4 regions of the Methylobacterium sp. CM6241 genome follow, and region 4 is predicted to be linked to each of the others. Evidence: riboswitches for the same ligand, from Rfam matches in the RefSeq annotation. Region 4 holds a riboswitch; each other region holds the start of a gene.
What was found. Region 4 has a riboswitch for cobalamin ahead of ACYQR9_RS20735 (TonB-dependent siderophore receptor). Riboswitches for the same ligand answer to the same signal wherever they lie in the genome.
Positions count from the first base shown of each region.

Region 1: another riboswitch for cobalamin. It lies ahead of ACYQR9_RS05625 (TonB-dependent receptor); the one in region 4 lies ahead of ACYQR9_RS20735 (TonB-dependent siderophore receptor).
Region 2: another riboswitch for cobalamin. It lies ahead of ACYQR9_RS04400 (TonB-dependent receptor); the one in region 4 lies ahead of ACYQR9_RS20735 (TonB-dependent siderophore receptor).
Region 3: another riboswitch for cobalamin. It lies ahead of ACYQR9_RS08170 (CbtB domain-containing protein); the one in region 4 lies ahead of ACYQR9_RS20735 (TonB-dependent siderophore receptor).

Region 1 covers NZ_CM139246.1:1,212,790-1,214,980, forward strand. Annotated here, with positions in the region: gene ACYQR9_RS05620 (TonB-dependent siderophore receptor) at 1-686, shown strand, start outside; cobalamin riboswitch at 784-985, shown strand; gene ACYQR9_RS05625 (TonB-dependent receptor) at 1,284-2,191, shown strand, end outside.
Region 2 covers NZ_CM139246.1:955,470-957,660, reverse strand. Annotated here, with positions in the region: gene ACYQR9_RS04405 (catalase family protein) at 1-416, shown strand, start outside; cobalamin riboswitch at 500-699, shown strand; gene ACYQR9_RS04400 (TonB-dependent receptor) at 810-2,191, shown strand, end outside.
Region 3 covers NZ_CM139246.1:1,765,254-1,767,444, reverse strand. Annotated here, with positions in the region: gene cobO (cob(I)yrinic acid a,c-diamide adenosyltransferase) at 1-128, opposite strand, end outside; gene cobU (bifunctional adenosylcobinamide kinase/adenosylcobinamide-phosphate guanylyltransferase) at 125-637, opposite strand; cobalamin riboswitch at 744-937, shown strand; gene ACYQR9_RS08170 (CbtB domain-containing protein) at 992-1,168, shown strand; gene ACYQR9_RS08165 (CbtA family protein) at 1,199-1,993, shown strand; gene ACYQR9_RS08160 (DUF1636 family protein) at 1,986-2,191, shown strand, end outside.
Region 4 covers NZ_CM139246.1:4,414,106-4,416,296, forward strand. Annotated here, with positions in the region: partial or broken gene ACYQR9_RS20730 (DUF4113 domain-containing protein) at 134-415, shown strand; cobalamin riboswitch at 778-987, shown strand; gene ACYQR9_RS20735 (TonB-dependent siderophore receptor) at 1,171-2,191, shown strand, end outside.

The sequences.
Region 1 (2,191 bases), 2.0 Mb from region 4:
GCACGATCGCGGTCGTGCCCGGCATCGGTGCGGTGCCGCTCACCTACAACATAACCCCGGCCAAGCCCGAGATCGGCGAGACCATCGAGGCCGGCGTGAAGTTCCAGCCGCCGGGCCAAGCCACCTCGGTTCTTTTCTCCGTGTTCAACACGAAGAAGACCAACGCCCTGTTCTTTAACCCCAGCGACCCGTTGCAGCAGGCCTTCTATCAGAACGGCGAAGTCGAGGTGAAAGGCTTCGAGAGCGAGGCCACCGTGGACCTCCTCGACGGCCTGAAGCTCATCTCGTCATTCACGGTCCTGCAGGCCGAAGTGACGAAGGACAATGCGCCGGACGGCAATCCCAGCGCGGTTGGGAAGCGGCCGATCCAGGTGCCGAACTTCACCGCAGCGACCTGGCTGGATTACACGATCCAGACCGGCATGTTCCGCGGACTCGGGATCGGCGGCGGTGTCCGCTACATCGGGGAATCGTTCGGCGATCCCCAGAACAACATCCGCGTGCCGGACTACGTCCTCTTCGACGCATCGCTCCGTTACACATACGAGAACTGGCGCTTCCAGGTGGCGGCCAACAACATCACGGACCGCGTCTATGTCGGCACCTGCTCGCAACAGGTCAATTTCGTCGGCTGCAATTATGGCGAAGGCCGCCGCGTGACGGGCTCCGTCACCTACCGCTGGTAGGCGATACGCATCCGATGAGATCGGCCCCGGATCGAACGGTCCGGGGCTTTTCTTTTGGGCTGTTGCCGTGACGTCGTTGACGCGGTCTCTCGCCCTCGACTAGCCTGACGATGACGGTTCCCCTTCGGGGGATCAAAAGGGAACGCGGTGAGGGTCTTGAGCCCGATGCCGCGGCTGCCCCCGCAACTGTAAGCGGCGAGCCCATCATCAACACGTCACTGGAGGCTCCGGCTTCTGGGAAGACGATGAGAGGGCGTCGACCCGCGAGCCAGGAGACCTGCCGTCAGTCGTGGTCACACGCGAAACGCATCGGGCGGGGTGTCCTGGTGGGGTGTCGGGACCTGCGCTCGCGTGGGGATCGGCTTCGTTCGCGGTGACGTGCCACTGCGCTGAGCCGCGCCTGCCGTTCGCCCGCGATGCCCGATCGTCCCTGTTCCTTCCGTTACAGAATCGCTCCACAGCTTGCCCTCGGCGAGACCGTTTGGTCCTCCGCGCAGGCATTTTGCCCGGTTCGACGTATTGTAACGTTATAACATACGATATAGCAGAAGGGGCGCGGCATTCGGCCAGCGATCACTCCGGTTTGCCCAAACGAACATGCCCACACAGGTCATCCACCGCGCCCCCGGGCGGATATCCCCGGCCCGCGCCACCGCTTTCCTCGCGTCACTCCTCGGCTCGACCTTGCTCGCGGGCGAGGTCCGCGCCCAGGATTCCATCGGCCAGAATAGCGTCACCCTCGACCAGCTCACCGTGGAGGGGAGCGGGGTCGGCCTCACGCGGGCGAACCCTGTCGGGCTCAACCTCTCGACCCCCTCCCGCAGCGCCAGTCGCCTCGGCCTGACGCCGCTGGAGACGCCCGCCAGCATCGATGTCATCAGCGGCGAGACCGCGCGCATTCGGGGCCAGAACACGGTGGTCGAGGCGGTGACGCAGAACGCCACTGGCATCACCACCATCGCGTCGCCGGGCAACGGCAACGGTGCCTTCTCCAGCCGGGGCTTCGCCGGCCCGAACTCGATCCAGCAGCTCTATGACGGCACGCGGCTGTTCGTGGGCGCCGGCACGGTGACCTTCCCGTTCGACACCTGGAACGTGGAGCGGATCGAGGTGCTGCGCGGCCCGGCCTCCGTGCTCTATGGCGACGGCGCCATCGGCGGCGTGGTCAACGTGGTCTCGAAGAAGCCGAGCTTCACGCCGATCCATGCCGCCCGCGCCGCCACCGGGTCGGACGGGCTCGCGCGCCTCGCCGTCGATCTCGGCGGCCCCATCGGCGATGCGGTGGCCTACCGCCTCAATGTCAGCGGAAACCGCGACGGCGGCTGGACCAGCCCGAACGGGGATTTCCGCAACCTCGCGGTCTCGGGCGCGCTGCTGTTCCAGCTCAACCCCGATCTCGCCGTCACCCTCAGCCACGATCTCGGCTACCAGGAGCCCGCGCGCTACTGGGGCACGCCGCTGGTCAATGGCCGGATCGTCCAGTCCCTGCGCAACAACAACTACAA
Region 2 (2,191 bases), 1.7 Mb from region 4:
GGGCGCTGGCGAACAAGCCTCTGGACGACACGAGCGCCGCCGACGCGATCCGCGAGGCGGTGATGGAGCATTTTCGCATCCACGGCGGCACCTGGGAATTGCGGGCGCAGCTGTGCCTGAACCTCGACGACATGCCGGTGGAGGACGCCTCCGTAATCTGGCCCGAGACCGCGAGCCCCTACCGTACCATTGCCACCCTCACCGCCGCGCCGCAGGCGAGCTGGAGCGAGGCCCGCGCCGCCTATGTCGATGACGGATTGTCGTTCAGCCCCTGGCACGGGCTGGCCGCGCACCGGCCGCTCGGCGGGATCATGCGCATGCGCAAATCGGCCTACGAGATGGGCAAGCGCTTCCGGGCCGAGAAGAATGGCCGCCGCATCGAGGAGCCGAAGAACCTCGACGCTCTGCCGGATTGACGCCGGACGTTGCTGCAATGCGACAGGGCAGCGGCGATGATCGGTGCGGGATCATCCCGCAATTGACCCTCTCGTCGCGGCCGACCTAGCCTGAGACTGACGGTTCCTCTTCGGGGGATCAAAAGGGAACGCGGTGAGGATCTTGCGTCCGATGCCGCGGCTGCCCCCGCAACTGTAAGCGGCGAGCCCATCATCAACACGTCACTGGGTCTTCGGGCCTGGGAAGACGATGAGAGGGCGTCGACCCGCGAGCCAGGAGACCTGCCGTCAGTCGTGGTCACACGCGAAACGCATCGGGCGGGGTGTCCTGGTGGGGTGTCGGGGCCTGCGCTCGCGTAGGGATCGGCTTCGTTCGCGGTGACGTGCCACTGCCGTTGCCCGAGGTCTCCGCCTGTGTCCGCCCGTCTCGTCCCTCCGCTCCTCGCCCTCGGATTTCTGGCATCCGCCTCGCCGGTTCTTGCTCAGTCCGGGACGGCAACCACCGCCGAGGCGACCCTCAACGAACTCTCCGTGGCCGCCGACATACGCCCGCCCCCTGCAACGGCCGGTCCCGGTCTCGGTGGGGCCACTGGTGGAACCGGCGGGGCCGAGGCGTTCGGCGCCCTGTCCGCTCCCGCGCTGACGTCGAGTTCGGGCGTCATCACCGGCAGGGCCCTCAACGATCGCCCGGTGACCCGCCCCGGCGAGGTGCTGGAGGCCGTGCCCGGCCTCATCGTCACGCAGCATTCCGGCGAGGGAAAAGCCAACCAGTACTTCCTGCGCGGCTTCAACCTCGACCACGGCACGGACATCGCCATCACCATCGACGGCATGCCGGCCAACATGCGCACCCATGGCCACGGCCAGGGCTATGCCGACATCAACTTCCTCATTCCCGAACTCGTCGGCGCGGTGGAGTTCCACAAGGGCCCGTATTTCGCCCGTGACGGGGATTTCGCCTCCGCCGGATCGGTGCGGATCGACACGATCGACGCGGTGCCCCGCCCTCTTGCGCTCACCTCCATCGGGAGCTTCGGCTACAAGCGGGCGCTCACCATCGCCTCCGCACCCCTCGGGGAGGGGACGCTCCTCGCCGCTGGCGAGGCTCAGGTCTATGACGGCCCGTGGGTGGTGCCGGACGACATCCGCAAGCTCAACGGCGTTCTCCGCTACAGCCAGGGCACTGCCCTCGACGGGTTCTCCCTCACCGGCATGGCCTATTCCAACCGCTGGACGGCGACGAACCAGGTTCCGCAGCGGGCCATTTCCGAAGGCGTGATCGGCCGCTTCGGCACTCTCGACCCGAGCGATGGGGGTAATGCGAGCCGCTTCTCCCTGTCGGGCCGCTGGAGCCGGTCGGACGACGGCGGCGTCACCCGCGCCAGCGCCTACGTCATCCGCTCGAACCTCAACCTGTTCAACAACTTCACCTATTTCCTCAACGACCCGGTCAACGGCGACCAGTTCCGCCAGCTCGACAGCCGCACCGTCGCCGGCGGCGAGATCGCTCGGGTGTTCAAGGGTGAGCTGTTCGGCCTGCCCATGGAGAACGAGATCGGCGTGCAGGCGCGGTTCGACGACATCCATGTGGGACTGTTCAACACGCGGGCGCGCACCTCGCTTTCCACCGTGCGCGACGACCGCGTGCAGGAGGGCAGCGCCGCCCTCTACTTCGAGAACCGCCTGCGCTGGACCGACTGGCTGCGCACCAGCGTCGGCCTCCGCGCCGACGCCTACGACGCGAGCGTGAGATCGAACAATCCGCTGAACTCAGGCCATGCGCAGGACGGCATCGT
Region 3 (2,191 bases), 2.5 Mb from region 4:
GTATTGACGATGAGCAGGCCCTTCTCGATCGTCTTGGCCGCGACCTCGGCGTCCTGGACGGCCTTGCGCTTCTCCATCTTCTCACGGTGCCGTTCGGCCTCCGGGTCGCTCGTGTCTGAAACGCTCATGCGCTCGCTCCGGGTTGGGGTTTCACGATCATCGGCAGTCCCGCCACCATGAACACCACATGGTCGGCCCGCGCGGCGAGGCGCTGGTGCAGGCGCCCGGCCACGTCACGGAAGCGGCGCGCGAGCGCGTTGTCCGGCACGATGCCGAGACCGACCTCGTTGCCGACGAGCACCACCGGCCCCGGCGCGCGGCCGCAGGCCTCGATCAGGGCAGCGCTCGCCGCCTCGATATCGGCCTCGGACAGGATCAGGTTGGTCAGCCACAGGGTCAGGCAATCGACGAGCACCGGCCCTGTCGCCGCAGCGACGGCCTCGGCCAGGTCGATCGGCACGTCCCGGGTGATCCAATCCGCCGAGCGGCGCGACCGGTGAAGGGCGACGCGCTCCCGCATCTCGTCGTCCCAGGCCTGCGCGGTGGCGAGGTAGAGCCACGGCGCGGGGCAGGCTTCGATCAGGCGCTCCGCGTGCAGGCTCTTGCCCGAGCGCGCGCCACCGAGGACCAGTGTCATTCTTGGAGAAGGCTGCCGCATGGCTCCCTTTAGCGCGAAACCGCCCTGCCCCGTCAAAGCCGGTAAAACGCTTTGGCGGCGCGTTGTCAGCGGTCGCGCGAGCGCGTAGAAGCGAGGTTCGGACGGTGCCCCGGCGACGGGGTGAAAAGGGAATGCGGTGAGGGCTCGCGCCTGAAACCGCAGCTGCCCCCGCAACTGTGAGCGGAGACGGGCCTGCCATCGGCCACCGGAGCGATCCGGGAAGGCGGCAGGACCGGATGACCCGCGAGCCAGGAGACCTGCCTTCCGAAGGGGACATTGTCCTCCCGCTCTATCCTCGAACGCCGCCGGCGGGGCGGCCGGAGACCTGACACGATGACCACGAACACCCTCGTCCTCACCGGCACCCGCAGCAACGAGCGTCTCGGCGCGGTGCTCATGGCCGCTTTCCTCGGCCTCGGGCTCGTCTTCATGGCCGGCTTCGCCCCGGCGATGGCGCTGCACAACGCGGCCCACGATTTCCGGCACGCCCAGAATTTCCCCTGCCACTGACCGCCTCGCGCTCAGCCAGGACCTGATTTCATGATGATCCGACTCGTGTCGGCGGCCCTGGTCGCCGGCTTTCTGGCGGCTGTCGTCGCCACGGGCTTGCAGCTCGCCCTCACCTCGCCGCTGATCATCGCGGCCGAGCGTTACGAGAGCGGCGAAGCCACGGCGCCGGCCGCGCTATGGATGCCGCGCAGCGCCTCCCCGGCCTCCCTCATCGTGCCCGTCCATTCGGGCCACGACCATGGCGGCAAGGACCATGGCGGCAAGACGGACGGTGTCGAAGGCGGCGAGGTCGCTCCGGCCTGGCAGCCCGGCCCTGGCCTTCCCCGGATGGTCTTCACCGCCCTCGCGACCCTGGTCGGCGGCGTCGGCTACGCCCTGTTACTGGGCGCGGCTCTCATTGCCTGTGGGCGCGAGCCGAGCCCTGAAACCGGCCTGCGATTCGCCATCGCGGGGTTCCTCGCCGTGGCCCTCGCCCCGGCCCTCGGCCTGCCGCCGGAACTGCCCGGCATGGAGGCGGCCCCGCTCGCCGAACGCCAGTTCTGGTGGATCATGACCGCGGCCGCCACCGCCATGGGGCTCTACCTCATCGCGATCCGCCGCTCCTCCATCGCCATTGCTGGAGGGCTCGTGCTTCTCGTCGCGCCGCATCTAGCCGGAGCGCCGGAGACGAGCCACACCGCCTCCGCCCTTCCCCCGGGCTACGCGGCCCAATTCGCCGCTCGGTCGCTGGGCATCGCCTTCGTGTTCTGGGCGGTGATCGGCCTCGCCTTCGGCTGGGCCTGGAACAGCGTCGGGCGCAAGAGCCCGGCGACGTCGCATGCCTGACGAGGACATCCAGGCCGGCAGCCCGGTCGTACTCTACGTCTGCGCCACCTGTCGCACGGCCGGCGACACGTCCGAGCCCCGCGCCGGGGCCCGCCTCGTCTCGGCGCTGCGCGATGCGGTGACGGAAGCCGCCATCGAGGGCATCGCGGTCGAGAGCGTGGAGTGCCTGTCGGTCTGCAAGCGCCCCTGCACCGTCGC
Region 4 (2,191 bases):
CATAGAGTAATTTTTGTACGAAACATAAAACTGCCAGCAAGCAAAACTCACGTAGCTTGTTGGATAGCGTCATTCTGAAGCGATTAGCTCCGCTTAATGTTGCCGGATTGTATTGCATAGCACGGGGCGCCAGGGGGACCGCCCCTGGTGCTTTAGCAAGGTTGGCATCATCGCGACCGACCTCGCGCCGCTGGAAGACGGACAACAGGCTCTGATCGGACAGCTCGACTGCGAGCGCAGTGCTCCGCTGATGGCTGCAATGGACGAGTGCAATCGACGCTTCGGTCGTGGTGCTGTCGTCCCGGCACGGGCCGGCCTCAAGACGAAGCGGACGTGGTCGACGAAGTTCAAAATGCGCATCCCTCGCTACACAACGCAGGTCAGCGAACTCCCTAAGGCCCATGCGGTGATGTGAGAGCTTGGCGGCTCATCTGCCAAGAGGCTGCTGCCAACCCTTTGCTGATCCTCGGAACGTCTGCTTCGAGGCTGGTAAGGTGAGGACCGACGACTGGGCTGGGTGGAATGCGGTCCGACTGCTTTCGACCAGAAGACGTCCATAAGCGCTTATCGTGGAGGCCATCGAGCATCGGCCGATTGCGCCACTAGGCGCAGGCTGCATAACCTTTCACCCCCGATGGATCAGAGCCTCCGCACCTGAAAAGAGCGGACTGTCCCAATCCATCTGGCGACGGACAACGGTCCGGGACCAGACTGATGCAATGTTACAATGTTGCGAGAAAATGACGCCCCCTCGATTGACTATGCGGCGGCGCCCGGCGAATGTCTGACCGTCAAGGTTCCTGCGGGTCGTCGGCTCGCGGGCTAAGAGGGAATTCGGGGTGCTCGCAGGAGCGCTTCCGAAGCTGCCCCCGCAACTGTTAGCGGTGAGCCCTCACCGTCCATGGTCACTGGTGCGACGTACTGGGAAGGCCGAGGCGAGGGCGACGACCCGCGAGCCAGGAGACCTGCCTTGCACAACGATACGTCTCTCGGGCGGGGTGTCCCGGCGGAGCGCATGAGCGGGCTTGGCTACTGACGCAGCCGGTCCCGCGAGGGCACCCGCTCGGCCGTCGCTCGACAACCTTGAGCGCACCGGTGCCCCTTCGTCCCAACCTGGCGACCTCGAAGGTTGCGATCCTGACCCTGCCCGTTCCGGCCAAGCGTCGTCGGATGTCGAGGCGTCGAGGATCGCACTACGCGCTTGCCGCAATCCTTTCGGCGGGCGCGCCTGCACTGGAGGCCCGGGCGCAGGAGGCCGTCACGCTGGAGGAACTCTCCGTGGAGGCTACTGGCGGGAGCGCTCCAGTGGTCGCTGGTGCTGGCCCCTCCCCGGGGATAGGCCTGATCGGTCCGACCCCGGGCTACCGGGCCGACCGGGCGGTGAGCAGCACGAAGACCGACACGCCCCAGCGCGACGTGCCCCAGATCGTCACCGTTGCGCCGCGCGAGGTCATCACAGATCTCGCCGCCACCCGCGTCGACCGGGTCTTCAACTATACGCCCGGCGTCGCCCAGCAGAACAATTTTGGCGGCCTGACGGTGTTCAGCTACGCCATCCGTGGCACGACTACCTCGGAACTCTACCGTAACGGCTTCCCGATCAACCGAGGCTCGCCGCCGCCGCCCGACACCCAGAACGTCGAGCGCATCGAGGTGCTCAAGGGCCCCGGTGGCGGCCTGTTTGGGCGCAGTGACCCAGGTGGCCTCGTCAACTTCGTCACCAAACAGCCGACCGCTGAGCGCTTCGTCGAGATGGGCGGTCTCTGGGGTTCTTTCGAGCAGTTCCGCGACACGGTCGATGCCGGTGGCGCGCTCAACGAGGACGGCACGCTGCTCTACCGATTTAACTTTGCGGGCGGACGCCAGAACAGCTTTCGCGATTTTGTCGACAGCGACCGGCTCCTCGTCGCTCCCGTCGTGAGCTGGCAGGTCACGCCGGACACGAAAATCACCGTCGAGACCGAGTTCCTGCGCAATCGCGTCGTGGTCGACCGGGGTGTGATTGCGATCAACCGCCAACTCGGCTTCCTGCCGATTTCCCGCTTCCTCGGCGAGCCGGGGCAGAGCACGTATCAGAGCTCGGACACGATGCAGGTGCGGGTCGAGCATCGCTTCAACGCCGATTGGCAGATGCGCCTCGCCACCCACTTCAACACCGGCTCGCTGGTCGGGGAATCGGCGGAGGTCCGTG